DNA from 2 places in the Ferrovibrio plantarum genome. Region 2 is predicted to be linked to the other one. Evidence: riboswitches for the same ligand, from Rfam matches in the RefSeq annotation. Region 2 holds a riboswitch; the other holds the start of a gene.
The links. A riboswitch is a leader RNA that binds a small molecule or an ion and turns the genes downstream of it on or off. The one in region 2 is predicted to bind glycine.
Positions count from the first base shown of each region.

Region 1: linked by a shared signal. The riboswitch ahead of V6B08_RS01175 (D-amino acid dehydrogenase) and the one ahead of gcvT (glycine cleavage system aminomethyltransferase GcvT) in region 2 are both predicted to bind glycine.

Region 1 covers NZ_JBBKBA010000001.1:259,434-275,507, reverse strand. The annotation lists gene V6B08_RS01240 (hydrolase) at 1-316, opposite strand, end outside; gene V6B08_RS01235 (catalase) at 357-1,820, opposite strand; gene V6B08_RS01230 (dienelactone hydrolase family protein) at 1,847-2,629, opposite strand; gene V6B08_RS01225 (ABC transporter ATP-binding protein) at 2,897-3,655, shown strand; gene V6B08_RS01220 (ABC transporter ATP-binding protein) at 3,663-4,382, shown strand; gene V6B08_RS01215 (helix-turn-helix transcriptional regulator) at 4,371-5,234, opposite strand; gene V6B08_RS01210 (ABC transporter substrate-binding protein) at 5,317-6,528, shown strand; gene V6B08_RS01205 (branched-chain amino acid ABC transporter permease) at 6,630-7,520, shown strand; gene V6B08_RS01200 (branched-chain amino acid ABC transporter permease) at 7,520-8,530, shown strand; gene V6B08_RS01195 (phosphoenolpyruvate hydrolase family protein) at 8,517-9,356, shown strand; gene V6B08_RS01190 (SRPBCC family protein) at 9,385-9,825, shown strand; gene V6B08_RS01185 (Tm-1-like ATP-binding domain-containing protein) at 9,842-11,047, shown strand; gene katG (catalase/peroxidase HPI) at 11,340-13,514, shown strand; gene V6B08_RS01175 (D-amino acid dehydrogenase) at 13,589-14,830, opposite strand; glycine riboswitch at 15,013-15,109, opposite strand; gene V6B08_RS01170 (GntR family transcriptional regulator) at 15,340-16,074, shown strand, end outside.
Region 2 covers NZ_JBBKBA010000002.1:128,603-144,676, reverse strand. The annotation lists gene V6B08_RS14010 (aspartate kinase) at 1-306, opposite strand, end outside; gene ubiG (bifunctional 2-polyprenyl-6-hydroxyphenol methylase/3-demethylubiquinol 3-O-methyltransferase UbiG) at 492-1,250, shown strand; gene V6B08_RS14000 (DUF1328 family protein) at 1,427-1,606, shown strand; gene V6B08_RS13995 (bifunctional aminoglycoside phosphotransferase/ATP-binding protein) at 1,686-3,188, shown strand; gene gcvPB (aminomethyl-transferring glycine dehydrogenase subunit GcvPB) at 3,192-4,751, opposite strand; gene gcvPA (aminomethyl-transferring glycine dehydrogenase subunit GcvPA) at 4,751-6,091, opposite strand; gene gcvH (glycine cleavage system protein GcvH) at 6,101-6,475, opposite strand; gene gcvT (glycine cleavage system aminomethyltransferase GcvT) at 6,484-7,602, opposite strand; glycine riboswitch at 7,781-7,891, opposite strand; gene V6B08_RS13970 (Mpo1 family 2-hydroxy fatty acid dioxygenase) at 8,069-8,611, shown strand; gene V6B08_RS13965 (cyclase family protein) at 8,633-9,682, shown strand; gene V6B08_RS13960 (methyl-accepting chemotaxis protein) at 9,820-11,721, shown strand; gene V6B08_RS13955 (acetolactate synthase large subunit) at 11,772-13,319, shown strand; gene V6B08_RS13950 (methyltransferase regulatory domain-containing protein) at 13,322-14,884, opposite strand; gene ykgO (type B 50S ribosomal protein L36) at 15,091-15,216, shown strand; gene V6B08_RS13940 (FadR/GntR family transcriptional regulator) at 15,371-16,074, shown strand, end outside.

The DNA of each region.
Region 1 (16,074 bases), on a different contig from region 2:
GGTTGATCGCCTTGATCACCGCCTCGTCCTCCCAGGTATTCATCGTCGTGCGATCGATCATCGCCTGGCCGGGAAAGGCATTGGTGATCTCGCTGAACATCGGGCCGGAGAAGGTCTTCTCAGCGGCGGTGGTCAGGATTATCGGCACCTTGAAGCCCGCCGCCGCATTGGCAACCATGGCGGCGTTGTTGCGCAGGGCAACGATGTCAGCCGACTTGGTGGCGAAGGCCATCTGCGACTGGAAATCGATCATAATGAGAGCGTGGTCGGGCCCGTTGAGCAGAGTTTTCGCGGGCTTGGCGGTGGCGATGATCATGTCGGATATCCTTGAGGTTCGAGGGTAAACCGGTTTGTGCCTATTCGGCGGCGGCAGCGGTGACATTGAGGCCGAGCGCCTTGGCGATGCCGGCGCCATAGGCCGGATCGGCCTTGGTGCAGTTGTCGATGTGGCGCTGCTTGATTTCTGGCGCGGCGTCGCCCATGGCGCGGGCGGTGTTCTCGAACAGCACCTGCTGCTGCGGCGGGGTCATCAACCGGAACAGGTCGCCGGGCTGGCTGAAATAATCCTCATCCTGGCGGTGATCCCAGTGCCAGGCATCGCCAGCGGCCAGCGGTTTTTCGTTCAGCGCCGGCTGGTCCTGCCATTCCTTATAACTGTTCGGCACATAGCCGAGCCGGGCACCCTGGTTGCCGTCGGTGCGCATGGCGCCGTCGCGATGATAGCTGTGGAAGGGGCATTTCGGCGCATTGACCGGGATATGGTTGAAGTTGACGCCAAGCCGGTAGCGCTGCGTGTCGCCATAGGAGAACAGGCGGGCCTGCAGCATCTTGTCCGGCGAGAAGCCGATGCCGGGCACTACATTGGCCGGCGAGAAGGCGGCCTGCTCCACCTCGGCGAAGACATTCTCCGGGTTGCGGTTCAGCTCCAGAACGCCGACCTCGATCAGCGGATAATCCTTGCGCGGCCACACTTTGGTCAGGTCGAAGGGATTGAGGCGGTAACTGCTTGCCTCGGCCTCGGGCATCACCTGCACATAGAGCGTCCAGCGCGGGAAATCGCCGGCTTCGATGCTGCCATAGAGATCGCGCTGATGGCTCTCGCGGTCATTGCCGATCAAGGCCGCTGATTCGGCGTCGGTCAAATTCGCGATGCCCTGATGCGTCTTCAGGGTGAACTTGACCCAGAAGCGTTCATTTTCAGCATTGATGAAGCTGAAGGTGTGGCTGCCGAAGCCGTGCATGTGGCGATAGCTTTTCGGGATGCCGCGGTCGCTCATCACGATGGTCACCTGGTGCAGGGCTTCCGGCAGCAGGGTCCAGAAATCCCAGTTGTTGTTGGCGCTGCGCATGCCGGTGCGCGGGTCGCGCTTCACGGCATGATTGAGGTCCGGAAAGCGCAGCGGGTCGCGCAGGAAGAATACCGGGGTGTTGTTGCCGACCAGGTCCCAGTTGCCTTCCTCGGTGTAGAACTTGACCGCGAAGCCACGGATATCGCGCTCGGCATCGGCGGCGCCGCGTTCGCCGGCCACCGTGGAGAAACGCACGAACAGGTCGGTCTTCTTGCCGATCTCGGAGAAGATCTTGGCCTTGCTGAAGCGGGTGATGTCCTGGGTCACGGTGAAGCTGCCATAGGCACCCGAACCCTTGGCATGCATGCGGCGCTCCGGAATCACCTCGCGGTCGAAATGCGCCAGCTTCTCGATCAGCCAGATATCCTGCAGCAGCGCCGGGCCGCGCGGGCCGGCGGTCATGATGTTGAAATTGTCAGAAACCGGCGCGCCGTTGGCATGAGTCAGATGCGGGGGCTTGGTATTGCTCATGGTGCAGTTCCTTTTTTGCGGGAATGTCAGGTCAGGGTGGCGCGGAAGAAGGCGAGTGTGCGGCTATTCGCCAGTTCCGCATTCTTGTGGTCGTAATGGATGCCGTTGTTGCGGGCGAAGGCGTGGCTCATGCCCGGATAGCTGTGGACTTCGACGCCGTTGCGGCCTTCCAGGCCATGCTGCATCACCGCCTGGGCTTGCTTGGAGACGAATTCATCTTCCTCGGCGATATGCACCAGCAGCGGCTGCTTGATGGTCCCGGCCTCATGGATCAGCTTGTCGATGCCGACGCCGTAATAAGCGACGCTGGCATCGGCATCGGTGCGGGTGGCGGTGAGATAGGCCAGCAGCCCGCCGAGGCAGTAGCCCATGGCGCCGACCTTGCCGGAAGCGCCATCCAGCCCACGCATGAATCGGATGGTGGCGGCAATGTCTTTCACCCCGGCATCGACATCGAAGGCGGTGTAGAGCGCCAGCGCCTTGTTCCAGTCGGCCTCGGTCTTGTCGAACAATTCAACATCCGCTTCCTGCCGCCAGTAGAGATCAGGGCAGATCGCCAGGTAGCCTTGGGCGGCCAGGCCGTCGCAGGTTTTGCGCATGTCGGCGTTGACGCCGAAAATCTCCTGGATCACCACGATGGCCGGCGCCTTCATGGCTTTCGGCCGTGCCAGATAGGCAGAGAAGCTGCCATCCGGTGTCGCGATGGTGACGCGTTCGCCCTGTGATGATGTTGAGGAAGCGTCATTAGCAGCGATGCTGCGCATGCCATTGTCCGGGCTGGTCGTTGCGGGCTTGCTGCTTAATGCCATCTGGCTGCTCCGTTTGTTTTCTCACCGCCCTGGTGCGGTTTGCTTTGATGGAGTCAGGATGCAGGGAGGCGGCGCCGCGCGAAACCAGACGAAGGGCTTTCGACCTCATATCTAGGTATGGTTTCTCTGGCTGGGTGCCGGTCAGGCTGGGCGCGTACAGAGCTGCGTCAGAAAAAATCTGTTGGCATCGGCGTGCGGAAGCGTCTAAATCACCGGCCTATTGCCCGACCAGTCCCGCGAGAGGACCGGCGCATCAGGAGGAACATTGTGGCAGAGCATGTGCTGGAGGCCGAAGGCCTCTCCAAGCAATTCGGCGGCTTCAAGGCGGTATCGAATGTCAATCTGGCGGTGAAGCGCGGTTCGATCCACGCGCTGATCGGTCCCAACGGCGCCGGCAAGACCACCTGCTTCAACCTGATGACCAAGTTCATGGAGCCGAGTGGCGGCAGCATCCGTTTCAATGGCCGTGACATCACGCGCCTGGGTGCCGATGCCGTGGCACGGCTCGGCCTGGTGCGTTCGTTCCAGATATCCGCCGTATTCGCCAACCTCACTGTGCTGGAGAATGTGCGCCTGGCGGTGCAGCGCCGGCGCGGCGGCTCCTATGATTTCTGGCGCAGCAAGGCGGTATTGCGCGACCTAGAGCCACGCGCGCTGGAACTGGTGGAGGCGGTTGGCCTCGAAGATTACGCCGACGCCCCTGCCGCCGATCTCTCCTATGGCCGCAAGCGCGCCCTGGAACTGGCCACCACCCTGGCGCTGGAACCAGAAGTGATGCTGCTGGACGAGCCGATGGCCGGCATGGGGCATGAGGATATCAGCCGCATCACGGCGCTGATCCGCAAGGTGGCGCAGGGCCGCACGGTGCTGATGGTCGAGCATAATCTCGGCGTTGTTGCCGATCTCTGCGACCGCATCACGGTGCTGACGCGCGGCGAAATCCTTGCCGAGGGCGATTACGACATGGTTTCGAGGGATGCCCGCGTGATCGAGGCCTATATCGGCGGCGCAGCCGGTCATGCGTGAGGCTGGCATGCGTGAGGGCGGTATGGTTGATGCGATGCTGGAAATCCGCGATCTGCATGCCTGGTATGGCCAGAGCCATATCCTGCACGGGGTCGACCTCGAGGTACGGCGGGGAGAATTGGTGACGCTGCTGGGCCGCAATGGCGCCGGCAAGTCGACGACGCTCAAGGCGATCATGGGGACTGTGCCGCTGCGCGCCGGCTCGATCCGCTTCGAGGGTGCTGAAACCATTGCCCTGCCGCCGCATGAAATAGCACGCCGCGGCATTGCCTTCTGCCCGGAAGACCGCGGCATTTATGCCACGCTGAATGTGCAGGAAAATCTGCTGCTGCCGCCTATGGTGCGGCCGGGCGGCATGAGCGCTGAAGCTGTGCTCGACCTGTTCCCCAATCTGCGCGAACGGCTGAAAAGCCCTGGGATGAAACTCTCCGGCGGCGAGCAGCAGATGCTGGCCATTGGCCGCATCCTGCGCACCGGTGCGCCATTACTGCTGCTGGACGAGCCGACCGAGGGCCTGGCGCCGGTGGTGGTGGAGCAGATTGGCCGGGTGATCCGGCGGCTGAAAGAGGATGGCTTCACCATCCTGATGGTGGAGCAGAATGTCCGTTTCGCTGCCACAGTGGCCGACCGCCATTACGTGATGGAAGGCGGCCGCATCGTCGATGCCCTGGACAATGCCGCGATGGGTGGCGATTTCGAGCGCGTGGTTGGCCTGCTAGGCGTCTAGCTCGCGGCTGCCGGCCTGGCGCCGGTTGCGGAAATGCGACGGTCGGAAGCCGGTCATGCGCTTGAATGTGTTGGAGAAGGCGAAGGGATTCTGGTAGCCGACCTGCAGCGCGATATCCTCGATCTTCGCCGCCGTGGTCGCCAGTCGGTGCGCGGCATGCTGGATGCGCAGGTAGGTGAGCTGCTGCATCGGGCTGCGGCCGAGGCTGGACTGGCACAGCCGGCGCAGATGCTCGCCGCTGATATTCGCCAGTTTTGCCAGGCGTTCCACGGTCCAAGGCTTGCCGAGATCGCCGCTGACTTTCTCCCACAGGGCGCGCAGCCGGTCTTCGCGCTGCAGTGGCTCGGCAAAGCGGCTGATGTAATGCTCGATCAGGTCGATCCACAGCATCGCCGAGCCGGAATCCGCCGGTCCCTGCACCTCCTTGTAAAGCCCCAGAATGGCATGCTGCAGCGCCTCGGCATCGAATTGCGCCATCACCGGCGCCATGAAGCCGATGGCCGAGCGCGGCGATTGCGGCATGTAGCGCACCCAGCAATATTGCCAGCGTTTCGACGGAATGGCGTGGAACGCGTGCAGCACATGAGCGGGGGCCAGAGATACCATGCCGGCGCGGTGTGGCCGCCAGCGCCCATCCAGCAGGATGCGGCCCTCGCCGCCCAGGCTGGCATGCACATAAGTACCGCTGAGATGTGTGCGGACGATCCGGTAGGGCACCGCAGCATCACCCACGCCAACATGGGAAATCTGCCGCGTGGCCAGTGCACTGCACTCTTCCGCGCGCACGATGAGCTGATGCGTGTTGCGGCCGACAATGTGTGTTTCAGATAGGTTTTCGTGTAAACCAGCCATGTAAAACCCTTAATGGCATCAGGTAGAGTGGAAAACAATAATAACCGGGAAACAGTAAACCAGTAAACTTGGGAGGAAAATAATGCGAAACAGTCTGCGACTGGCGGTGGCGGCTGCCTCCGTTCTGGCCCTCGGCAGCGGTGCTGCCACGGCCCAGATCTCCGATGATGTGGTGCGCATTGGCGTGCTCGCCGATATGTCCGGCATCTACAACGATCTTTCCGGCAAAGGCGCCGTCGAGGCGGTGAAGATGGCGGCCGAGGATTTCGGCGGTACCGTGCTGGGCAAGAAGATCGATGTGATCTTCGCCGACCACCTGAACAAGCCCGATGTCGGCGCCGCCAAGGCGCGCGAATGGTTCGATACCGGAGGTGTCGACCTGATCAACGATCTGGCCAATTCCGGCGTTGCCCGCGCGGTGGCCGCCGTGGCCAAGGAGAAGAAGCGCCATATCATCGTCAACGGCGCCTCCAACATGGGCATCACGAACGAGCTTTGCTCACCCTATGCCATCCACTATGCCTATGACGCCTATTCGCTGGCCCATGGCACCGGCAAGACCGTGGTGGAGCAGGGCGGCAAGAGCTGGTTCTTCCTCACCGTCGATTTCGCCTTCGGTATCGGCCTGGAGCAGCAGGTGTCGGATGTGGTGCGCAACAACAAGGGCCGCGTCGTCGGCGCCGCTCGCCACCCGCTCGCCACCACCGATTTCTCGTCCTACATCCTGCAGGCGCAGGCGTCCAAGGCGGAAATCATCGGTGTTGCCTCCACCGGCGCCGACGCGGTGAACGCGATCAAGGCGGCGGCGGAATTCGGCGCCACCAAGAACCAGAAGCTGGCGGCCCTGCTGCTGTGGATCGAGGACGTGCATTCGCTCGGGCTGCAGACCGCGCAAGGGTTGCTGCTGACCAATGCCTGGTACTGGGACATGAACGACGACACGCGCAAATTCGCCAAGCGGTTTTACGACCGGGTTGGCAAGATGCCGAACATGGCCCAGGCAGCGGATTATTCCTCCACCATGTTCTTCCTGAACGCTGTGAAGGAAGCCGGCACCGACAATCCCGACAAGGTTTCGGCCAAGATGCGCGAGATGACGGTGAGCGACATGTTCACCAAGCAGGGCAAGGTGCGTGTCGATGGCCGCTTCATGCATGATATGTATCTCTGGCAGGTGAAGACCCCGGCGGAATCCAAGGCGCCGTGGGATTACCTGAAGCCGGTGGCGACGATCCCGGCGGAGCAGGCTTTCCAGCCGCTCGCCGATAGCAAGTGCGACCTGGTGAAGAAGTAACAACGCTTACCCGCCGGGCCGGCTGCCTTGTCCCGGGTGGCCGGCCCGGATCGCGTTTCGTAGCCGTATCCCTGTGCCCGTAGCGGAGTCTCAAGCGGCGGATGGACATCTTCGGTATCCCGCACCAAGCCTTTCTCGGCCAGATCATGCTCGGTCTGGTCAATGGTGCCTTCTATGCCGTGCTCAGCTTAGGCCTAGCCATTATCTTCGGCCTGCTGCGCATCGTGAATTTCGCCCATGGCGCCTTCTTCATGGTTGGCGCTTTCGTGGCCTTTCTGATCGGCCGTCATTTCGGTGTCGGCTATTGGTGGGCGATGGTCCTGGTGCCGATTGCCGTCGGCATCATCGGAATCTTGTTCGAGCGCCTAGCGCTCCGCCGCATCTATCGCCTCGATCCGCTTTACGGCCTGCTGCTCACTTTCGGCATGGTGCTGGTGCTGGAAGGCGGCTTCCGCGTTGCCATGGGTTCCTCCGGCCATCCCTTCGCCACGCCGGCCGAACTGCGCGGTGCCTGGAATCTCGGCTTCATGATGCTGCCAGTCTATCGCGGGTTCGTCATCCTGGTGGCTGTGGTGGTCTGCGCCGGCACCTGGATCGTGATCGAGAAGACGCGCATGGGCGCCTATCTCCGTGCCGCCACCGAGCGGCCGGAACTGACCCAGGCCTTCGGCATCAATGTGCCGCTGCTGCTGACCCTGACCTACGGCGCCGGCGTGGCTTTGGCCGGCTTTGCCGGTGTGCTGGCGGCGCCGATCCAGCATGTCAATCCATCCATGGGTTCCGACCTGGTGATCATCGTTTTCGCCATCGTGGTGATCGGCGGCCTTGGCTCCGTGGTCGGTTCGGCGATCACCGGGCTGGGCCTCGGTGTCGTCGAGGGCCTGACCAAGGTGTATTACTCGGAAGCCTCCACCACGGTGGTGTTCCTGGTCATGGCGCTGGTGCTGCTGTTGCGTCCGGCCGGCCTGTTCGGACGCGAGGGGGCGGCGTGATGGCGGCCCTGCTTTATTCGCCCATGCTCCGGCGCGGCCTGCTGCTTCTGCTGCTGGCGCTGCTGCTGATCGTGCCGTTCGTGCCGAAGCTGATCTATCCGATCTTCCTGATGAAGGTGATGTGCTTCGCGCTGTTCGCCTGCGCCTTCAACCTGCTGCTCGGCCATACCGGCATCGTCTCGTTCGGTCATGCCGCTTTCTTCGGCGGCTCGGCCTATATCACCGGCTATGTGCTGCGCGATCTCGGCCTGACACCGGAAATCGCCGTCATCGCCGGTGTGCTGTTCTCGGCCGGGCTTGGCGCTGCCATCGGCGCGCTGGCGATCCGCCGCCAGGGCATCTATCTGGCCATGATCACCCTGGCCCTGGCACAGATGGTGTATTTCACCTTCCTGCAGGCGCCTTTCACGGGGGCCGAGGATGGCATGCAGCCGATTCCACGCGGCAAGCTGCTGGGCCTGATTGATCTCAACAACGACACCAGCCTGTATTTCGTGGTGCTGGCCTGCACCATTGGCGGTTTCTGGCTGGTGCACCGCATCGTGCAGTCGCCGTTCGGAGAAGTGCTGCGGGCGATCCGCGAGCACGAGCCGCGTGCCCGCTCGCTCGGCTATGCCGTCGAACGCTACAAGATCATGGCCTTCGCGCTCTCCGCTGGCCTTTCGGGTCTTGCCGGCTCGCTGAAATGCATTGTCTTCCGCCTGGCGTCGCTGAGCGACGTACATTGGCATATGTCCGGCGATGTCATCCTGATGACCCTGCTCGGCGGCATGAATTCGATTTTCGGTCCGGCCATCGGCGCGGTAATGATTTCCGCGCTGCGCCATTATTTCGATGCGCTTGGCGCCTGGGTCACGGTGGCCGTCGGCCTGATCTTCATTGCCTGCGTGCTCACCTTCCGCCGCGGCGTGCTCGGCGAACTCAATCACCTGCTGCAGCTCAAGCTGCCGGCTGTTTCTCCTGCTCAAGCTGTTATCCCTGCCAAGGAAGAAAAAAATGCCCAGATTTGAACGCGCTGCCATTCTCGAACGCTTCCAGGCCATGATCGCCCGTGGCGAGCCGATCATTGGCGGTGGCGCCGGCACCGGCATTTCGGCGAAGTGCGAGGAAGCCGGCGGCATCGACCTGATCATCGTCTACAATTCCGGCCGCTATCGCATGGCGGGCCGTGCTTCCTCTGCCGGCCTGCTCGCCTATGGCAATGCCAACGACATCGTGGTCGAGATGGCAGGCGAGATCCTGCCGGTCTGCAAGAAGACGCCGGTGATCGCCGGCGTGAATGGCACCGATCCCTTCGTGATCATGCCGGTGTTTCTGAAGCAGCTTAAGGAACTGGGTTTCTCCGGCGTGCAGAATTTCCCCACTGTAGGGATTATCGACGGCACTTTCCGCATCAGCCTGGAAGAAACCGGCATCAATTATGCCAGCGAGATCGACATGATCCGCCAGGCGCATGAACTGGACCTGCTGACCACGCCTTATGTCTTTTCCGTCGATGAAGCCGTGGAAATGGCCAAGGCAGGTGCCGATATCATCGTGCCGCATATGGGCGTCACTACCGGTGGCAGCATCGGTGCCACCACCGCCAAGAGCTTGGCCGAGTCGGTGAAGCTGATCGATGACTGGGCGGAAGCGGCGCGGCGCGTGCGCAAGGATGTCATCATCATCGCCCATGGCGGGCCGATTTCCTCGCCCGAGGATGTCGACTTCGTGCTGCGGAACAGCCACCATTGCAACGGCTTCTACGGTGCCAGCAGTGTCGAGCGGTTGCCGGTGGAAATCGCGATTACCAATCATATAAAAGGCTTCAAAAGCCTGAAGGCCCGCAAGCAATAGGCCGGAAGCAATAGGGAGGAACACGAATATGGCACGAGTCTATATAAGCGCCGTGATGGATATTCCGCTGGAACAGGCCTGGGGTGTGCTGCGCGATTTCAATGCATTGCCGGTCTATCACCCGTTCTTCTCCAAGAGCGAGATCGAAGGCGGCCTGCCATCCGACCAGATTGGTTGCGTCCGCAGCTTCCACACCCATGAGGGTGGCCATATCCGCGAAGAATTGCTCACGCTCTCCGACCGTGAACATGTCTGCTGCTACCGTATCCTCGAAGCGACGCTGCCGGTGCAGAATTATGTCGCTGAGATGCGGCTCAGGACCATTACCGAAGGCAACAAGACCTTTGGCGAATGGTGGGCGGAATATGATGTGGCGCCGGCTGATGCCGCCCAGGTGTTCCAGACGGTGAGCGACACTTTCCGCTTCGCCTTCGAGGGCGCGGTGAAAGTGGCGCGGCAGAAGAAGTAGGGCAGGGCGCCGCGCCATGGCCGGCACCGCCTATGTCGTCGGCACCTTCGACACCAAGGCCGAGGAACTGCGCTATGTGGCGCAGTTGCTGGGCCAAGCCGGACTGCGCGCCGTCACGGTCGATGTCGGCACGCGGTCGCCGTCGGCTGATGCGGATTTCCCGGCTGAAGCCATAGCCGAGTATCATGCCGAGGGCCGTGGCGCGGTGTTTCAGGCGGGTGATCGCGGCAGGGCGGTGACGGCGATGACCGAGGCACTGCAGCGCTTCATCGCCACGCGCACCGATATTGGCGGCATCATCGGGCTCGGCGGTTCAGGCGGCACTTCGATCATCGCACCGGCGATGCGCAGCCTGCCCATCGGCCTACCCAAGTTGATGGTATCGACTTTGGCTGCGGGCGATGTCGCGCCCTTCGTCGGCGTGCATGACATCACGATGATGTATCCGGTAACGGATATTGCCGGATTGAACCGCCTCTCGCGGGTGATCCTGGCCAATGCCGCGCATGCGCTGGCCGGGATGATGAGCCGTGCCGTGCCGCCGTCGAGCGATACGCGCCCGGCACTGGGCTTGAGCATGTTCGGCGTCACCACGCCGTGTATCCAGCAACTCACCGCGCGGCTTGGCGGCGATTATGAATGCCAGGTCTTTCATGCCAATGGGCCAGGCGGGCGCTCGCTGGAGGCGATTGCCGGCGCCGGCCTGCTGCAAGGCATGGTGGATCTCACCACCACGGAAGCGGCGGATCATCTGCTCGGCGGTGTCTGTACTGCCGGGCCGGAACGCTTCGACGTGGTGGCTAAAACCGGAATTCCCTGGATCGGTTCCTGTGGCGCGCTCGACATGGTGAATTTCTGGGCGCCGAATACCGTACCGGCGTCATACAAGGGGCGGCTGTTCCACGCGCATAATGCCAATGTGACGCTGATGCGCACCACGGCAGACGAGCTTGAGAGGATCGCCGGCTGGATTGCCGCCAAGCTGAACGCCTCGGCCGGGCCGGTGCGGTTGCTGCTGCCGGAGGGCGGTGTGTCGGCACTGGATGCGCCGGGGCAGAAATTTCACGATCCCGCCGCCAATGCCGCTCTGTTCGCCGCCTTCGAGCGGCATTTCACCGCCAGTGACACGCATCACCTGATCCGCGTGCCACATCACATCAATGATGCCGCCTTCGTTGACGTGGCCGAGCGCCATGTGCGCGAGTTGATCCCGGCCAACTGAGGGCCATCACTGTTCCGCTTCTGGAAAAGCAGACCAGGCCTGTGCGTTTCGTCATGTGCAATACGCCGTGAGGCGGTACAGTGAAAGCAGCCGGTATTTTCCGGCCTGTTTGCCCACCGGTCTTCCTGATCCGCGGCCATTCGTGGCAATTCATCCGAAATATTTCTCTATTTTCCGGCGTTTCTTTAATCGGGATCGGGAGATTTCAGGTGTCTGGGCTTGACCTATTTTAGAATAATTCTAATCTTAGTTCCCGAGCAGTGAAGTCATCCAGATCAGCAGGGAGGAAGCTATGACAGCCGAAGCAAAATGCCCGTTCCACCACACGGCCGGCGGCGGCACGTCGAACCGGGATTGGTGGCCGAACCAATTGAAGCTGGAGCTGCTGCACCAGCATTCCTCGAAATCCGATCCCATGGGGCCGGGATTCGATTATGCCGAGGAATTCAAGAAACTCGACTATGCCGCCCTGAAGCAGGACCTGCGCGCCCTGATGACTCAGTCGCAGGATTGGTGGCCGGCCGATTTCGGGCATTACGGCCCGCTGTTCATCCGCATGGCCTGGCATAGCGCCGGCACCTACCGCACCGGCGATGGCCGGGGTGGCGGTGGCCGTGGGCAGCAGCGTTTCGCGCCGCTGAATAGCTGGCCGGACAATGTCAGCCTCGACAAGGCGCGGCGCCTGCTGTGGCCGATCAAGCAGAAATACGGCCGCCGGATTTCCTGGGCCGACCTGATGATCCTGGCCGGCAACGTGGCGCTGGAAAGCATGGGCTTCAAGACTTTCGGCTTCGGCGGCGGCCGCGCCGATGTGTGGGAGCCGGATCAGGACGTCTACTGGGGCCGCGAGAGCAAGTGGCTCGATGACAAGCGCTATAGCGGCGACCGCGAGCTGGAGAATCCGCTCGCTGCGGTGCAGATGGGCCTGATCTATGTGAATCCGGAAGGCCCGAACGGCAATCCGGATCCGCTTGCGGCGGCCAAGGATATCCGCGAGACCTTCGCCCGCATGGCGATGGATGACGAAGAGACCGTGGCGCTGATTGCTGGCGGTCACACCTTCGGCAAGACCCATGGTGCTGGCCCGGCCACCCATGTCGGTGCCGATCCCGAAGCGGCTGCCATCGAGGATCAGGGCTTTGGCTGGAAGAGCAGCTTCGGCAGTGGCAAGGGCGGTGACACCATCACCAGCGGTCTGGAAGTGACCTGGACCACCACGCCGACCAAGTGGAGCGGCAACTTCTTCTGGAACCTGTTCGGTTATGAATGGGAATTGACCAAGAGCCCGGCCGGTGCGCATCAGTGGAAGCCGAAGCATGGCGCCGGTGCCAATACCGTGCCCGATGCCCATGATCCGTCGAAGCGCCATGCGCCGTCGATGCTGACCACCGACCTGGCGCTGCGCTTCGATCCGGCCTATGAGAAGATTTCGCGCCGCTTCATGGAAAACCCCGACCAGTTCGCCGATGCCTTCGCGCGGGCCTGGTTCAAGCTGACGCACCGCGATATGGGGCCGCGCGCCCGGTATCTCGGGCCGGAAGTGCCTGCTGAGGCGTTGCTGTGGCAGGACCCGATCCCGGCTGTGGATCACAAGCTGATCGACGATGCGGATGTCGCTGCACTCAAGGCCAAGATCCTGTCGGCCGGGCTTTCGGTCTCCGAATTGGTGTCGACGGCGTGGGCGTCCGCTTCCACTTTCCGTGGCTCAGACAAGCGCGGTGGCGCCAATGGTGCGCGTATCCGCCTGGCGCCGCAGAAGGATTGGGCGGTGAACGAGCCGGCTCAGCTCGCCAAGATGCTGAAGGCGCTGGAAGCGATCCAGGGCAGTTTCAACGCGGCGCAGAGCGGCGGCAAGAAGGTGTCGCTGGCCGACCTGATCGTGCTGGCCGGTAATGCCGGCATCGAACAGGCGGCTAAGGCCGCCGGCGTCGCGGTGACGGTGCCGTTCGCGCCGGGCCGCATGGATGCCTCGGCGGAGCAGACCGACGTTGAATCTTTCGCGGTGCTGGAGCCGATTGCCGATGGCTTCCGCAATTACCTCAAGGGCAAGTACAGCGTCTCCGCCGAGGAGTTGCTGATCGACAAGGCGCAGTTGCTCACCCTGACGGCGCCGGAGATGACGGTGCTGCTTGGCGGTATGCGGGTGCTGAACACCAATACGGGCAAGAGCCAGCATGGTGTCTTTACCAAGAAGCCGGAAGCCTTGAGCAACGACTTCTTCGTCAACCTGCTCGACATGGCGACCGAATGGAAGCCGGCGGGCGACAATGTGTATGAAGGCCGCGACCGCAAGAGCGGCGAGGTGAAATGGACCGCCACCCGCGCCGATCTGGTGTTCGGCTCCAACTCGCAACTCCGCGCCATCGCCGAAGTCTATGGCAGCGCCGATGCACAGGAGAAGTTCGTGCGCGATTTCGTTGCCGCCTGGACCAAGGTGATGAATCTCGACCGCTTCGATCTCGCTTGATCGCGTGGAGCAGCGGAACGCCGTCGGATCATTTCGATCCGGCGGCGTTTTGCTGTTCAAAGCTAGTTACTGTTTCAGAGTCTGGCGCCGGCGATGCTGGCGGCAACAGCTTCGGCGGTACCTGCCGATAGGGTCCAGCCGAGGTGGCCGTGGCCTGTATTGTAGAATACCCGCGGGCGGCGGCCCGGACCGACCTTCGGCAGCATGCTCGGTGTCATCGGCCGCAAGCCCGCCCAGGGAATCACGCGGTCTGTCGCCACACTGGGAAACAGCGTGCGCACCCAGTTGGTCAGCGGCAGGATGCGGTCGTTGCGGATATTGTAGTTCTCGCCGTTGAACTCCGCCGTGCCGGCAACGCGAAGGCGGCCCGGCCCCAATCGGCTGGTGACGATCTTGGCGGCATCATCGAGCAGGCTGACATAGGGTGCTGCCGCACGGCTCTTTTCATCTTCCAGCGGCACCGTGATGGAATAGCCCTTTACCGGATAGATGTTGATGCGGTCGCCCAGCATGGCGGCGAAGGCGCGGCTGGCGACGCCGGCGCAGATCACCAGGCCATCGAAGCTGGAGGATTCCACCGGACCGGTCCGCGCCGCCTCGTCGCCAGCCGGGCGCCAGGTGACAAGCGCATGCTCGTTCTGCGCAGCCAGCGACAACACCTCGGCATCCTGCACGAAACAGACACCTCGTCGTGCCGCCGCATCCGCCAGGCCACGGGTGTATTTGTGAATGTCGCCGGTGGAATCGGAGGCCGTGTAGAAGCCGCCCAGGCAGTCGATGGCGATGGCCGGTTCGATGCGGCGGATATCGGCGCGCGAAACTTCCACCCGCTCCAGGCCGCCACGCGTCAGATGAGCGTTCACCCGCCGTGCTGCCGCCAGGTCGGCTTCGCGGCGATAGACATGCAGAATGCCCTTGGGCTGCCAGTCGAAATCGATCTTCTCGGTTTCCGCCCAGGCCAGCAGATGCTGCCGTGCGGCAATCGCCAGGCGGGTGGTCTCCACCGTGTTCAGGCCATATTTCGGAATATTGGCGATGAATTCGGCAAACCAGGAAAGCTTGTGCCAGGTCGGCAACGGGTTGAGCAGAAATGGCGCCTCGGGCCGGAACATCCATTTCAGGCCCTTCAGCACCGTCCCCCAGCTATTCCAGACTTCCGCATTGCTGGCGGATAGCTGACCGCCATTGGCATAGGAGGTGGCCATCGCCGGATAGCGGTGGCGGTCGAACACGGTGACATCATAGCCGCGCAGGCTCAGCGCATAGGCGGTGGTAACGCCGGTGATACCGGCGCCGATTACGGCGATCTTGGTCATGTTTAAAGGCTCTCCAAAGCAACAGGGGTTGAACCGCCCACGATCAGCCTTGCATGGCGCATGCCATGCACGATTTCGCGCAAACGGCCCCCTCTGTCGCTGTACCTGAGAGCTTACCCAGCGGACGTACCGCCAAGCTTCCCCTTCGGTGGGCGCACTTAAGCGCCTCTCTCCAGATGTCAAAGAACGGCGCGGTCCTGGTGCCTGAGAGTTTCCGGGGCGTTGCTCCGTCGGCGGTGAACGGAGAAGCCTCCGTCCACGCTCTCCCGCGTCATTCGGTAACACGGCTACCTTAAGCAGCAGAGCCTAGCTTGGCAAGTCGGGCTGGCTGCGCGGTTCAAAGCCCTGTTGCTGAATGGCCATAATGAATACATTTTGCATTAATCGGCGTAGAATATAATACAATCATCCAAGCCATCGGTTAGAATGCATTGCCGGTGGCGTTGAACGGCGGGTTGGCGCATGAAAAAGCGCCGTTTGTATACGTTTCGGCAGTTTATACGTTTCGGATGGAGGCAGTTCTGGGCGCGAGGCTTGAAGCTAATGACGGGCCACGGTCGCAAACCGTAACCGACCTGTTGCGCGCGGCCCTGCTTGATGGCCGTATCGCGCCGGATTCCCGGCTGTTTGAACTCGATCTTTGCCGCCAGTTCAAAGTCTCGCGCACGCCGATCCGTGCCGCGTTGCAGACCCTGGCCGGCGAGGGGTTGCTGGATTACACGCCGAACCGTGGTTACTCGGTGCGTGCCTACACCCTGTCTGAAATCACCGACACCTACGAAATGCGCGCCCTGGCGGAAGGCCTGGCGGCGCGGCTGGCCGCCGAGCGCGGCCTGACCCAGGCGCAGCAGGTTGAGATCGAACAGGCCCTGGCCCTGGTCGATAACGCACTGAACCGCCACGGCGTCGACGTGCAGACGCTGCGCTCGGTCTATACCGAGGCGAACCGGCGTTTCCATCGCGTCATCCATGAAGCGGCGAATTCCCGCGTGGTGGTGGATGTGGTGCGGCTGTTCCAGCGGGTACCACATACCTCGGCGCATAACGTGGTGGGTTTCGGCCTCGAGCGGGTACGCATGCGCCATATGGATCATCATGCCATCTTCGAGGCGATCCTCTGCCGCGAGCCGAAGAAGGCGGAAGAGCTGATGCGCACCCATATCATGACGGTGAAGAACACCGCCGCGCGCGCCCTGGCACAACGCAATATTATCGAGGAACTGCCGGCGGAGCCGCAGAAGCGC
Region 2 (16,074 bases):
GATCGGAATCTGCCAGCCCTGCCAGGAGCGCGCCTTCACGCCCACCGCCTGCAGCGCGATGCTCAAGAGGCCGGTCGTCACCTGCTCGCCGGAAGCCACCACCACGTCGTATTCGCGCTGGTCATGCACCGGGTCGATGGCTTTGCACAGATCGACCAGCTTGTTGGTTTCGCCCGACATGGCGGAGACCACCACCGCGACCTGGTGGCCGGCCTCGACTTCGCGCTTCACCTTTTGCGCGACATTCTTGATCCGCTCCACCGAGCCGACCGAAGTGCCGCCGAATTTCATCACCAAGCGCGCCATGCGGCTCGTCCCGTGTCTTGTTCCGTTATAGACTTCCCCTCCCACCGGCTGGCCCGTCCGCCGCCGCGCCGAAGCCCCTGAAAGGGCAGCGTAAACGGAGACGGGAAGGGGCCGGAAAAAGGCGCGTATTAATACGCTTGCGCCGTCTGTTTAAGCAAGCCGAGAGGCGAGATAAAGTTGCCAGCATGAGTGTCCAGGCCGCCAGTGTCGATCCAGCCGAAATAGAGCGGTTTTCCGCGCTTTCTGCCGAGTGGTGGAATCCAGTGGGAAGTTTCCGCCCGCTGCACAAGTTCAATCCGGTGCGGCTTGGCTTCGTGCGCGATGCGGTGGCCGGGCATTTCGGCCGCGATCCCCTCAGCGACTCACCGCTTGCCGGCCTGCGGCTGCTGGATATCGGCTGCGGCGGCGGCCTGGTCTCGGAACCCATGGCCCGGCTGGGTGCCAGCGTGATCGGCGTTGATGCCTCGGAAAAGAATATCGGCGTTGCCCGGCATCATGCCGCCGAATCCGGCCTGGAAATCGATTACCGCTGCACGGCAGCCGAGGAACTGGTGGCGGCGGGCGAGCGCTTCGATGTCATCATGGCCTTGGAAGTCGTGGAACATGTCGCCGATCCGGCGGGTTTCTGCCGTGCACTCGGCCAGATGCTGAAGCCCCCATCTGCCGGGTATCCGGGCGGGATATTGGTCGCGGCGACGCTGAACCGCACCCCCAAGGCCTATGCGCTCGCCATCGTCGGCGCCGAATATATCCTGCGCTGGCTGCCTGCCGGCACCCATGATTGGAAAAAATTCCTAAAACCTCATGAGCTGGCCAAGCTGCTGCGCGATGCCTCGCTCAGCGTCACCCAGGTCGCCGGCGCCAGCTATGCGCCTCTGTCGGAACGCTGGACAATAAGCCGCGATACCGATGTGAACTACCTCATGGTGGCGGTGAAACGCTAAAAATAGTGTTCCCATCCTGTTTCACGTGAAACAGGATGATTGTTCCCTGGGTGTTTCACGTGAAACACGGCCGCCTGAGTTAACCTTTGCGGCGGAAATGCCCTGTTTTGCCCGCACCCTTGCCCCATTACCCCGTTCCGATGGCCTGGTCGTTTCCTGAAACAAGGAGAAAGATCATGCTGTATTGGGCCGTTGTATTCTTCGTTCTGGCCATGGTGGCCGCCCTGTTCGGCTTCGGCGGCATCGCCGCCGCTGCTTCCAGCATCGCCCAGATCCTGTTCTTCATCTTCCTGGTAATCTTTTTCATTACCTTGGTGATGAGCCTGCTGAGCGGCCGCCGACCGCCTCTCTCGTAACCCCATAACCCGCCCCGCCTTGGCCCCGGCTTTTGCTCTGGGTCAAGGCGGGGTCATTTTCGGGGCGTAGGATGGCCGCATGCGCATCCAGCCGAACCCGTCCGATCTCGACCTGCTGTTCACCGATCCAGCCTTGGAGCGTGTCGTCGAGACCCATATCTCCCGGCTCTTTCTCTGCGGCGACCGCGTGTTCAAGCTGAAACGGGCGGTGCATCTGCCTTATGTCGATTTCTCTACGCTGCGACAGCGCCACGACGCCGCGTGCCAGGAACTGGCGCTGAATCGTCGCACCGCGCCGGATCTCTATCTCGGGCTGCGCGCCGTGATCCGGGATGCGGCAGGCCGGCTGCAGCTCGCGCCGCGTGATGCCGAACCGGCCCATGCGGTCGAATGGCTGGTGGAGATGCGGCGTTTCCCGGATGACGCGACGCTCGACCGCCAGCTTGGCATGGGCCGCCTGACTCCGGCACTGATCGAGGCGACGGCAGAAGCGGTTGCCGGTTTCCATGCTGGCCTGGCGCCGCTGGATGGCGATGCCTTGGAGGCGGCGCGGCGCGTGGCGGCAATGAACACGGAGAGCTTTGCGCGGCTCGATCCGGAAGTGCTGCCGGAGATATTCCTTGCCGACCTGCGCCAGGAAACCGAGGAGGCGCTGGCACAACTGGCCGTGCCGTTATCGCGCCGGGGCGCCGAGGGCCGTATCCGCCACGGCCATGGTGACCTGCATCTGCGCAACATCTGCCTGCTGGGTGGCAAGCCTTTGCTGTTCGATTGCCTGGAATTCGATGCCGCGCTGGCGCGCACCGATACGGCGTACGACATCGCTTTCCTGCTGATGGATCTGCTGGCGCATAACCGCGCCGATCTCGCCAACCGGGCGCTGAACCGCTACCTGGAGCAGAGCGGCGATGATGGCGCGCTGCCACTGCTGCCACTTTATATTTCGCTGCGTGCCGCGATCCGCGCCCATGTCGCCGGGCTGCAGCCGCAGCAATGGCCGGAAGCGCGGCGCTACCTGGCGCTGGCGCGGCGCGTGTTGCGCCCGGCCACACCGCTGCTGCTTGCCATCGGCGGCCGCTCCGGCACCGGCAAGACCACGCTGGCCCGCGCGCTGGCGCCGCGCTTCGACGCGGTCTGCGGCGCCGTGGTGCTACGCTCCGATGTGCTGCGCAAGCGGCTGGCAGGTGTTGCGGCCGGTACGCGCCTGCCGCCGGAAAGCTACACGCCGCAGGCCAGCATGCGGGTTTATGCCGCCTTGCTGGAACATGCCCATCAATTGCTTGCAGCCGGTGTGCCGGTGATCCTGGACGCGGTATTCGGCAAGCCGGGCGAACGCGATGCAGCGGCCAAGCTGGCCTTGCACTGCAATGCCGTGTTCCGCGGCCTGTGGCTGGAAGGCGGCACCGATCTGCTCTGCCAGCGCGTGGCGGCACGACGCGGCGATGCCTCGGATGCGACCCCGGACGTGGTGCGTTTCCAGGCCGAAGCGATCGAGCCGCCCGCCGACTGGCTGCATCTCGATGCCGGACAAAAAAGCGGCGACCTAGCTGCCCAGGCCGCCGCGCGGCTTAATCTCGACTAGCGTTTACTCCGCCGCCGCCTTGCTGTCCGGCGCCGGCTTCCAGCGCAGCACCGGCTTGCGCGCGGCCTGGGTTTCGTCCAGGCGGCGGCGCGGGGTCAGGCGCGGTGCACCCTGGAAGTATTCCGCGTTGCCGCCCGCGCGGGCGCGTTCGGCGAGGCCGCGCAGCACGCCGATGAAATGATCGAGCGCATCCTTGCTCTCGCTCTCCGTCGGCTCCACCAGCAGTGCGCCATGCACCACCAGCGGGAAGTAGACGGTCATCGGGTGATAGCCCTCATCGATCAGCGCCTTGGCGAAATCCAGCGTGGTGACGCCGGTATCCTTCAGGAAGGCGTCGTCGAACAGGGCTTCGTGCATGCAGGGGCCTTCGAAGGCCGGGCTCATCACGTCGCCGCAGGTTGCCATCACATAGTTGGCCGCCAGCACGGCATCTTCCGCCACGCGCTTGAGGCCGTCGCCGCCATGGCTGAGCATGTAGGCCAGCGCGCGGATGAACATGCCCATCTGGCCGTGGAACGCCTTCATGCGGCCGAAGCTCATGCCGTTCATGTCGATTTCCACCAGCTTGTAGCCGGCCTGGGTCAGCATCACGTAGGGCAGCGGCACGAAATCGGCCAGCGCTTTCGACAGCACCACCGGGCCCGAGCCGGGACCGCCACCGCCATGCGGTGTCGAGAAGGTCTTGTGCAGGTTGATATGCATGGCATCGATGCCAAGATCGCCCGGCCGCACCTTGCCGACGATGGCGTTGAAATTGGCGCCGTCGCAGTAGAAGAAGCCGCCGACGCCATGGATCAGGTCGGCCACCTGCTTGATCTCGCGCTCGAACAGGCCGCAGGTATTCGGATTGGTCAGCATGATCGCCGCCACATCCGGCCCCAGCTTGGCCTTCAACGCTTCCAGGTCGACGCGGCCATCGGCGGTAGCCGGGATCGGATCGACTTCATAGCCGCACATCGCCGCCGTGGCCGGATTTGTCCCATGCGCGGACTCTGGTGCAAGAATCCGCTTGCGCGCATCGCCGCGCGCGATCAACGCCGCGCGAATGGCCATAAGGCCGCAGAGTTCGCCATGGGCGCCCGCAGCCGGGCTCATCGCCACCGCCGGCATGCCGGTGAGGCATTTCAGCCAGTCGGCCAGTTCACCGATCAATTGCAGCGCACCCTGCACGGTACTCACCGGCTGCATCGGATGCAGGTCGCCGAGGCCCTTCCAGCGCGCCAGCTTCTCGTTGAGGCGCGGATTGTGCTTCATGGTGCAGGAGCCGAGCGGGAACACGCCCATGTCGATGGCGTAGTTCTTGCGGCTGAGCCGCACGAAATGGCGGATCACCTGCGGTTCGGAAAGGCCGGGCAAACCAATCGCGCCCTTGCGGCGCAGGCCGCCAAGGCGCTGGGTTACAGCCGGCGGCTCCGGCAGATCGACGCCGCAGCGGCCTTCCTCGCCCTGCTCGAAGATCAGCGGTTCTTCGTGATCGAGGCCGCGATGACCGCCAATGGTGCCAAGCTGCGCGGTTTCACTGGTGGCGTTCGGGGTGGTGGGACGTCCCTGGCGGTTCAGCATCACAGCACCTCCTCGAGCGCGGCGACCAGCGCCTCGACATCCTCATCCGTGTTGGTCTCGGTGGCGGCGAGCAGCAGCAGGTTTTCCGCTTCCGGCTCGTCGGGCCACAGGCGCGAGGCCGGCACGCCGCCAAGGATGCCCTTGGCCGCCAGCGCCTCGACAACTTCCTTGGCCGGCTTCGGCAAGCGCAGGGTGAATTCGTTGAAGAAAGCCTGGTTCACGACTTTGGCGCCCTTGAGGCCATCCAGGCGTTCGGCGAGTTCGACCGCCTTGCCATGATTGATCTCCGCCAGCCGCACCAGCCCGGCCTCGCCGAGCAGGCTCAGATGGATGGTGAAGGCGAGCGCGCAGAGGCCCGAGTTGGTGCAGATATTCGAGGTCGCCTTCTCGCGGCGGATATGCTGCTCGCGGGCGGAAAGCGTCAGCACGAAGCCGCGCTTGCCGTCCTGGTCCACGGTCTCGCCACAGAGCCGGCCCGGCATCTGGCGCAGGAACTTTTCCTTCGCCGCGAACAGGCCGACATACGGCCCGCCGAAGCTCAACGGCACGCCGATGCTCTGGCCCTCGGCGACGACAATGTCAGCGCCCATCTCGCCCGGCGGCGTGATCAGGCCCAGCGACACCACTTCGCTTACCGCCACCACCAGCAGCACGCCCTTGGCCTGGCAAGCCTTGGACAACGCCGTGAGGTCGCGCACATGGCCGAACAGCGACGGGTTCTGCACCACCACGCAGGCAGTCTGGTCGTCGATCAGCGTGCTCAGATCTTCCGTGCCGGCCACATCCATCGGCGCGGCGACGAAGGGCTGGTCGGTCTGGCGCATCAGGGTGGTGACGACATCGCGGTAATGCGGATGCAGGCCGCCGGACAGCACTGCCTTGTGCCGCTTGGTGACGCGCTGCGCCATCAGCACGGCCTCGCCGCAGGCAGTGGCGCCGTCGTAGAGCGAGGCATTCGCCACATCCATGCCGGTGATCAGCGCCACCTGGGTCTGGAATTCAAACAGATATTGCAGCGTTCCTTGAGCGATCTCGGGCTGATACGGCGTGTAGGAGGTGAGGAATTCGCTGCGCTGGATCAGATGGTCGGCGGCGGCCGGGATATGGTGGCGATAGGCGCCGGCGCCAAGGAAGCAGGGCGCGTCGGCGGGGGAGAGATTCCTCGCCGCCAGCGCCGCGATATGGCGTTCCACTTCCAGCTCGCCGCGATGCGGCGGCAGGTCGATCTCGGGATTCAGCGCCTCCGGTGGCACATCCTTGAACAGAGCATCGATATCGCTGACGCCGATGGCCGCCAGCATGGCTTGGCGGTCGGCGGCGGTCTGACCCAGGTAACGCATGACAGAACCTCAGAGCGTGGCGAGATAGGCGTCGTAGGCGGCGCGGTCCATCAGCGCATCCAGTTCGGCCGGATTGGCGATGGTCATCTTGAAGAACCAAGCACCGCTTTCAGCGGCGGCATTCACCAGCGCCGGATCGGCTTCCAGCGCGCTGTTATTCTCGGTGATGGTGCCGCCGACGGGTGCGTAGATTTCGCTCGCCGCCTTCACGGATTCGACCACGGCGATCTCGCCGCCGGCATCCACCTGGCGACCGGCCTGCGGCAGTTCAACGAACACCACGTCGCCAAGCTGGCTCTGGGCGTAATCGGTGATGCCCACGGTGCCGGTGTTGCCGTCCACGGCGATCCATTCATGATCCTTGGAGTAACGAATATTGGGCATGGGGTTCCTCAGGCTTTGGCGTAACGCTTGGTGATGAAGGGAAGGGTGACGATCTTGGCCGGCAGCGGCTTGCCGCGCACGATGAGCTGCACCGGCGTGCCGGCGGCGGCAGCGGCGGTTTCGACATAGCCCATGGCGACCGGGGCATCGACGCTGGGGCCGAAGCCGCCCGAGGTGACGATGCCGATCTTGCGGCCATCCAGATTCTGCACCTCGGTGCCCTCGCGGGCCGGGGCGCGGCCTTCCGGCTGGATGCCGACGCGTTTGCGGCTTACGCCATTGCTGAGTTGCTGCTGCACCACGGCGGCGCCAGGGAAGCCGCCCTCGGCGCGGCGGCGCTTCGAGATGGTCCAGTTCAGCCCGGCTTCGATCGGTGTCGTGGTGGTGTCGATGTCGTGGCCATAGAGGCAGAGGCCGGCTTCGAGGCGCAGGCTGTCACGCGCACCAAGGCCGATGGGCTTCACTTCCGGCTGGCTCAGCAGCCAGCGCGCGAAGGCTTCGGCTTCACGGGCGGCCAGCGAAATCTCGCAGCCATCCTCGCCGGTATAGCCGGAGCGGGTGACGAAGCAGGCATGCGGCCCGAGCTTCATCTCAGCGCCTTGGCCGAATTGCAGGTCGCTGACCATCGGGTTGAGCCGGGCCAGCACTGCCACGGCCTGCGGCCCCTGCAGAGCCAGCAAGGCCTGATCGGCCAGGTATTCCACTGTGCAATCGGGCAGGCCGCTTTTGAGCAGGGCGATGTCCTGCTCCTTACAGGCGGCGTTGACGATGACGAACAGGTCATTCGGCCGCTTGTTCACCATCAGGTCATCCAGGATGCCGGCGGCATCGTTGGTGAACACGGTGTAGCGCATGCGGCCGACTTCCAGCGCCACCAAGTCGCCGGGCACCAGCCGCTCCAGCGACTTCGCCGGATCGGCGCCGGTGATCAGCACCTGGCCCATATGCGACACGTCGAACAGGCCGGCGGCGGCGCGCGTATGCTTGTGCTCGGTGAGGATGCCGGTGGGATACTGCACCGGCATCTCGTAGCCGGCGAAGGGCACCATCTTGCCGCCCAATTCCTTGTGCAGCGCGTTGAGCGGCGTGAGCTTGAGGTCTTGTGAATCTGCGCCTGGTGTCGCCACGGGTCCTCACGGAGCAAAGAGTCGGTACGGCAAACGGGCTTTCACCCGTCTGCGCCCCCTCTGTCCGTGGACCTGAGAGATTCGTCGGCTTTCCGTAAGGACAGGTGTCCTTTCGGGACGCGACTTACTCCGTCGGTGGGCGGCAGGCCGGGCCTGACACCGCTTTCCAGAGCCTCGCAACGATCCCACGGTCCTTCGGCCTGAGAGTTTCCGGGGCGGTTGCTCCTTCGGCGCGTCGGGCTCGGGTTCCAGTAGCTGGAGCCGCCGACGGCTCTCCCACGGGATCTGAGCGATGGGGCGAGCATAGGCGGGCGGCCAAGCGAGTCAAACCCTTTCGCCCCGCAACGCAAAAAGCCTGGGGAAAACCCAGGTTGACAGGCAAAAACGGCAGAGTAGGGTTGAGTTATACACAAGCCCGCGCCGCCGACTCGGCAGGGGCCATAAAGCTTAAGCCGGGAGAAGTCAGATGAATCCGTTCTTCGTCGAGCAGATGGCAATGTATTCCGCCTATCACCGCGATGCGCGCAACCGCGCCACCCATTTCATCGGCATCCCCTCGATCGTCTTTGCGTTGTTCGTGCCGCTGGCCTGGATCAATCTTGGCAGCGTGGCGGGCCTGCCGCTCACCGGCGCGGTGCTGCTCTGGGCTGTCACTGGCGTGTTCTATCTCTGGCTCGACCGCCTGTTCGGTTTCCTCATGCTGCTGGTCAGCCTGGCACTGCTCACTGCCGCGCATCAGATCGCCATGTTGGGCAGCATGATGGGCTGGAGCGTGTTCGCCATCGCCTTTGTCGGCGGCTGGGTGTTCCAGCTTGTCGGGCATGCCTTCGAGGGCCGCCGCCCGGCCCTGGCCGACAATCTGCTGCAGGCGCTGATCGGCCCGATGTTCCTGGTCGCTGAAACCGCCTTCGCCGCCGGCCTCAAGCCGGAGCTGCATGAGGCGGTGGAGGCGCGCTGGCAGCATTACTCGGTCGGTGCCATGCAGGAACGTGCTGCTGCTGTGAATTGACGCCCCCGAATTGAGGCTGGCATGAATCCGCGCTGGAAGCGTCGGCCCGCAGGGTCGACCTGGGGCGATTTCGGCCCGGACGATCAACTCGGCCGGCTCAACCTGATCACACCGGAAAAGACCCGCCAGGGTATTGCCGAGGTGCGCGAGGGGCGGCGTTTCTGCCTGTCGCTGCCGCTGGAATATCCCGGCGGCAATATCCTCAACCCGCGCCGCCACCCACCGCAGCTTTTTGCCACCTCGCGCGGCGATGTCGGCAACATGGTGCATCGCCTGTCGCTCTACGATGTGCGCCACAACGATGTGATCTGCGATGATCTGGCGCTGATCTACCTGCAATACTCGACGCAATGGGACAGCTTCGCCCATGCCGGCCAGATGTTCGATGCCGATGGCGATGGCGTGCCGGAGCCGTGTTTCTACAACGGCTTTCGCGGCGGCGTGGAGATACCGGAAGCCATCGACCGGGGCGCAATAGGCGAGCGGCGCCCTGACCGCTTCGAGCAATCCGGCGTGAAGGCACTCGGCATCGAGACTTTCGCGCGCCATGGCCTGCAGGGGCGCGGCGTGCTGGTGAACCTGTTCGATCTGGTGGGCCTGCCGCGTACATGGGTCGGCTATGACATCATGATGCGGGCCATCGAGGCGCAGAATGTCATGGTCGAGAGCGGCGACATGCTCTGCCTTTATACCGGCTTCGGCGACACGCTGCTGAGCATGCAGGCCAAGCCGGACCGGCAACGGCTGGAAAATTCCAATGCGGTGATCGATGGCCGCGACGCCCGGCTGCTGAACTGGATCACCGACAGCGGCATCGCGGCATTGATCGCCGACAATTATGCCGTCGAGGGCCTGCCCTCCAAAGAGGGCGGCGAGGAAAGCCACGCCGCGCTGCCGCTGCATGAGCATTGCCTGTTCAAGCTTGGCGTGCCGCTGGGCGAAATCTGGTATCTCTCCGAACTCGCAGCTTACCTCAAGGCGGCGGGCCGCAGTCGCTTCCTGCTTACCGCGCCACCGCTCCGGCTGACTGGCGCGGTCGGCTCGCCGGTGACGCCCATTGCCACGGTATAATGGCCGTGGGTGCGCAACCTCTAATTCGGTTGGTCTCTACATTTGTTCGTGAACCAACAGACAATCGCTAGCTGATTCCGCATCGTATCCGTACCGTTGCTGTAAGCTTTTTGCCAAATACAGACGGGAGGTGCGTCATGGCCTGGTTCCGGAATCTTGGTCTGCTCAGCAAGCTGCTTGGCGTTGTCGGTATCCTCATCTTCACCGCCGGCCTGATGGCCTATGGCGGGGTCAGCGCGCTTGGCAAGATGGAGCAGGCGCTGATCCGCATCGATGATGCTTCCACTCGGCTGGAACATGCCGGGCGCGGCACGGTGAACCTGGTGCAGTTCGTGCGCATGGCGGAAGCGATGACCCGCCGGCTGGACCCGGCCCTGCGCGATACCGTGATCAAGACCGCCGACGATGAACTGCGCCGCTACCAGAGCCGCATGGATCGGCTGAAGCCGCTGATCGACACCGATGCCGACCGCAAGGATTTCGCCGACATGCAGGCGGCAGTGGACCGGTATATCCCGCTCTACCGTGCCGCGCGCGAAGCCAGCGACAAGGGCGATTTCGCCACTGCCGAAGCCGGCATCATCGCGGCATCGGCGCAGTTCAATGCCGCGCGTCAGAGCCTGCGCAACATCGAAGACCGCTACAACAAGCAGCAGGAGGAGGTGCAGAAGGCGGCCCTGGCGGAAGCCAGGATGACGCGCACCGAGTTGATCGTGGTTGCCATTGTCGGCTGTGCTGCAGGCTTGATGCTTGCACTGGGTATTGTCTTGATTGGTGTCACCCGCCCGTTGCAACGCATGATCACCGCGATGCAGCACCTCGCCGATGGTCGGCTCGATGCCCAGGTGCCGGTGTTGCAGCAGACTGACGAGGTCGGTCGCATTGGTGCGGCGCTGGCGGTGTTCAAGGAAAATGCCGTGGAGAAGCAGCGCGCCGAAGCCGAGATCGCGGCGCGACGCCAGGAGGCCGAGGCGCAGCGTGAGGCGCGCGAAGCACGCGAACGTCAGGCGGCGGCGGAAGTTGCCGAGCTTTGCCGCCGCATCACCGCCGGCGACTTGTCAACGCGGCTCAATGAAACCGACAAGGAAGGTTTCCTGCTCACCTTGAGCCAGGAACTCAACCGCCTCTCGGGCACGCTCGGCACCGTCACCGGCGGGCTCGCCAGCGTGATGGAGACCATGGCCAATGGCGACCTGACGCGACAGGTCGATGGGGAATACCAGGGGGTGTTCGCGACGTTGAAAAACAGCGCCAACGGTATGGCGGCGCGCTTACGCGAATTCGCCGGTCGGCTGTTGCAGACAACCGAGGCGGTACATGGCGCAGCAGCGGAAATCTCCACCGGCAGCCAGGATCTGGCGCAGCGCACCGAAAGTCAGGCCGCCAGTATCGAGGAGACGGCGGCGTCGATGCATGAAATCACCACCACGGTGAAGCAGAATGCCGACAATGCCCAGGCCGCCAACCAGTTGGCGAGCACGGCGCGCGACACCGCCGAAACCGGCGGCAAGGTGGTGGGCGATGCCGTGGCGGCAGTGACCCAGATCGAGGCCAGCGCACGGAAGATTTCCGACATCGTGGCACTGATCGACGAAATCGCTTTCCAGACCAACCTGCTGGCACTCAATGCCTCCGTCGAGGCGGCGCGGGCTGGCGAGGCCGGTAAAGGATTTGCGGTGGTGGCGCAGGAAGTGCGGGCGCTGGCGCAGCGTTCCGCCAGCGCTTCGAAGGACATCAAGGCGCTGATCTCCGAATCCAATGCCCAGGTGAAGACCGGCGCCACCCTGGTCAACCGTGCCGGTCAGTCGCTGGTCGATATCGTCGCGGCGATCAAGAAGGTGTCGGATATTGTCGCCGAGATCGCCGCCGCGAGCCGCGAGCAGGCGACGGGTCTGGACCAGATCAACACCGCTGTTGGCAGCATGGACGAGATGACCCAGCGGAACGCGGCACTGGTCGAGGAAACCACGGCGGCGGCGCAGTCGCTCACCACCCAGGCACAGGAACTCGCGGCCTTGGTGCGCTTCTTCAAAACCTGAGCCGGATCGGCTACACCTTTCCTTCCCCAAGCTGAAGGAGAGGGTGCAGTATGAACGGCGCGGAAAGTCTGGTGCGGTCGCTGGTGGCGAGCGGCGTGGAAATCTGCTTCGCCAATCCCGGCACGTCGGAGATGCATTTCGTCGCCGCACTCGACCATGTGCCGGGTATCCGCTGCGTGCTGGCGCTGGCCGAAGGCGTGGTGACGGGTGCCGCCGATGGCTATGCCCGGCTTGCCGGCAAGCCCGCCGCCACCCTGCTGCATCTCGGCCCCGGCCTCGCCAATGGCGTGTCCAACCTGCATAACGCGCGCAAGGCCAATTCGCCCATCGTCAATGTGGTTGGCGAGCATGCCACCTACCATCTGCAATACGACGCGCCGCTGACCTCCGATATCGAGGGCATCGCCCGGCCGGTCTCGGCCTGGATCGGTCGCGCCGAGACGGCTTCAGAAGTCGGGCCGCTGGGTGCCCAGGCAGTTGCTGCGGCGATGACCGGCGCCGGCGGCGTCGCCACCATGATCCTGCCTGCCGATACTGCCTGGAACGAGGCGGAAGGTGTGGCCCCGAAGGTGGCGGTGCCGGCGCGGCGCAAGGTCGACGATGCCGCTATTCGAGCCGGTGCCGAGGCCCTCAAGAAAGGCGGCAAGAATGCCATGCTGCTGCTCGGCGGCAAGGCGCTGCATGCGCGCGGCATCATGCTGGCCGGCCGCATCCAGGCCGCCACTGGCTGCCGCCTCTCCGGCCAGGGCAGCAACGCGCTGATCGAGCGCGGCCCGCATCTGCCGGAAGTCGGCCGCATTCCCTATGTGCTGGAAGTGGCGTTGGGCTATCTCAAGGATGTGCAGCAGCTTGTCATGGTCGGTGCGCGCAATCCGGTGGCTTTCTTCGCCTACCCCGGCAAGCCCAGCGAATTGCTGCCCGAAGGCAGCGCGCGCGTGCCGGTGGCCGCCATCGAGGACGACCTGGAGGATGCGCTGGAGCGCATCGCCGCCGCGCTGAACGCGCCGGAGCGTTTCACGATAGCGCCGAAGCCGGCGATGCCGGCGATGCCGAGCGGCCCGGTGACGCTGGATGGCATCGCCGCCGTGCTGGCCAACCTGATGCCGGACAACGCCATCGTGGTGGATGAATCGATCACCACCGGGCGCGGCATCTTCGCCGCCCTGGCTGCCGGCCCGCGCCATGACTGGCTGCAGAATATGGGCGGCTCGATCGGCTATTCGCTGCCCGTGGCGCTCGGCGCGGCACTGGCGGCACCCGACCGCAAGGTGGTGGCGCTGACCGGCGATGGCAGCGCCTTCTACACCGAGCAGGCATTGTGGAGCTTCGCGCGCGAGAATGCCGATATCACGGCGGTGATCTTCGCCAACCGGCGCTATGCCATCCTGCAGGGCGAACTGACCAATGTCGGCGTTGGCAATCCGGGGCCGCGCGCCGTCGATATGCTGACCCTCGACCGCCCCAATCCCGACTGGGTGAAGCTTGCCGAGGGCCATGGCGTTGCCGCCGAGCGCGCCACGGACCTGGACGGGTTCGCGGCGGCGCTCAAGCGGGCTTTCGGGCAGCGTGGCCCGCGCCTGATCGAACTGGTGTTCTAGTCTTACGAAGCGACCCCGAGCGCCTGCAGCAGTGGCAGGCGGTCGAGGAAGATTTTGGCGTCGGCGGCAAGCTGGGCGATGTTTTCATCCTCGCTCTGCAGCGTCTTGCCGTCCTTCACCACGCGCTGGCCGATGCTGGTCATAATCGCCCAGGCACCCTTGGCGAGCGCTGCGGCGTCTGGCGTCTTCTTACTTTTCTGCTCGCCCAGCACGGCCAGGAACATCTGCTGCAGGCGCGGCACCGGCACGCCGGCGCCGAGCACCGGCGAGGCCATGCACATCACCTCGGTATGCTCGCGCGCCATCTTCAGCAGGGCAGCGTTGAATTGCTGCGCGGCCGGGGCGGCTGCGGCGGCTTCCTCGGCGCTTTGTGCCGCAGTGGCATGGTTGGCGCCAACCAGCAAGGTCACCGCCTGGATGATCTGCAGCGGGTTGATATTCTTCGGCGCCAGCACCGGCACCAGTTCGCCGAGCGTCTTGGGCCGGTAGTTATCCGCCGCCAGGGCCTCGATCAGCGGCGTGTAGACGGCGGGACTGAGGTTCACCTCGCCCACCGCGGCATTCAGCTTCAGCGGCACTTCATTGGCCAGCACGGTCAGCGCCACGCGGCTCTGCATCAGCAGGGCGGTGCGTTCCGGCATGTTCAGCAGGCGCTGGCCACGGGTGAAGATGTCGCGGCGGAACACCTGGTTGACGATGAAATCGCGGGTGCTTTCGCGCAGCAGCGGATTCTGGATGCCGACCAGCATCTGCCGCGACTGCTCGCTGAAATTCACGTTGTCGATATGGTCGAGCAGGTTGGACGAGGCCGCGAAGCTCAGTTTGGCGGTTTCCAGATGCCGCACCGCATCGGCGAAATACATCGGCTTCCAGTCGGCGTTGAAATACTCATGCGCCAGATAGTTGGCCGGCTTGTCCTTCAGGCCCTTGAGGCGGTCGCGGGCGCCGGGCACCTGGCGGAAATAGGCGGCGCCGGCATTATCCACCTGCTCGCCGAAGGCAATCGCCGCCTGGATGCGCTTCTGGATGCCCTGTTCGGCGCTGCCGGCGATATCCTCGTGCAGCTTCATCAGGTGGCGCACCGGCATCGAGGCCGACCAGCCGGGCAAGGTGTTGTAGGACATGTACACCGCGCCGCCGACCGCCAGATGCTTGCGGATGATCGCCACGATCGTGTCGCGGTGCTTGTCCGAAACCCAGGTCCAGATGCCGTGCAGGGTGATGAAGTCGAATTTCGGCAGGTCGTCGCGTTCCAGCAGCTCGGCGAAGCCGTCATCGAGCAGGTTGGCGCCATTGCCGCCGGCCTTGGCCAGCGCGCGGGCGCCAGCGGCCTGATTCGGGTTGAAATCGGTGCCCCAGAAGGAGCCGCGGTTGGAAGCGGCATGGATATTGACGCTGACGCCCTGGCCGAAGCCCAGTTCCAGGTAGTTCACCGGGCCTGAGGACGGCGGCGCAACGCCACGCAACGCCAGGGCAAAGCGCAGATGCGCCGGCGCCAATTCGCGGTAATAGCCATAGGTATAGTCGATTTCCGCGACGTATCCGGCGGTCCAGTCAGGCTGCACAGGCCTCTCCCAAGTAATTCAACCCTAGGAGTGTAGCAAAAAGCCTTCCGATTTATTAAGCCGCAGCCGGAAACCGGGGGCTTTTTCGCCGTTGACAGGCCCGGACCGGCTTTGTATGTTCCGCCCGCTTTTCGCGCCGGTGCGGCTAGCTGCGCCGGCTTTATCATTGCCCGTGTATGGGTTCGACGAGATCTAGGGTTCGTGTCATGAAGGTCATCAATTCGCTGAAGTCCGCCAAGACCCGCCATCGCGATTGCCGCGTGGTGCGCCGCAAGGGCCGCGTCTACGTCATCAACAAGACCAACCCGCGCTTCAAGGCCCGCCAGGGCTAATAGCTGCGGCGGCGCTGGATTTCTGGCGCTGGCTCAAGAGTTTCTCCGTAAACGGCCTGGACGATTCGTCGTCCGGGCCGTTTGTCGTTCGGGGCTTGACGGGCAAGGTTCCACGGGATAGTTGTCAGCTTGTCTGACAAATTTTCGGGAATCGATGCTGCATTTCAGCCAGAGCCATAGCCTGAGCCAGACGGGCGACCTGCCGCGCCCGAGTGGCCTGGGCTCGGCTTTGGCCGACAGGTTGTTGGCGGCGATTCGCGAGGGCGGCCTGGCGCCAGGCGACAAGCTGCCGACAGAGAAGCAGCTTGCCGAGGCCCACAAGGTGAGCCGCGCCGTGGTGCGCGAGGCCATCGCCCGGCTGAAATCCGAAGGCTATGTCGAGACCCGCCAGGGGGCGGGGGCCTTCGTGCTGGCGCGGCCGGGACAGACCAGTTTCCGCCTGACCGCGCCGAATGGCATGGAGACCGGCGACCTGCGCCATGCCTTCGAGTTGCGCGGCGCCATCGAGGTAGCTGCCGCCGAACTGGCCGCGCGCCGCCGCCAGCCCGCCGATCTCGCCGCCATTGCGGCGGCCTTCGCGGCAATGGAAGCAGCCCTGGCCGAAGGCCGCGAGGCGGCCGCAGCCGATGATGCCTTTCATGCCGCCATTGCCGCCGCCACCGGCAATCCGCTGATCCAGCGATTCAGCGATTTCCTGGCGCACCAGTTTTCCGAAACCCGCCAGCTCACCTGGAGCGAGGCCGCGCGTCAGCAAGGCAAGGCCGCCGCCGCACAAGGCGAGCACCAGGCATTGCTGCGCGCGATTGAGGCCGGCGATGCCTTTGCTGCCGCAGATGCCGCGCGGGCCCATGTTGCCGC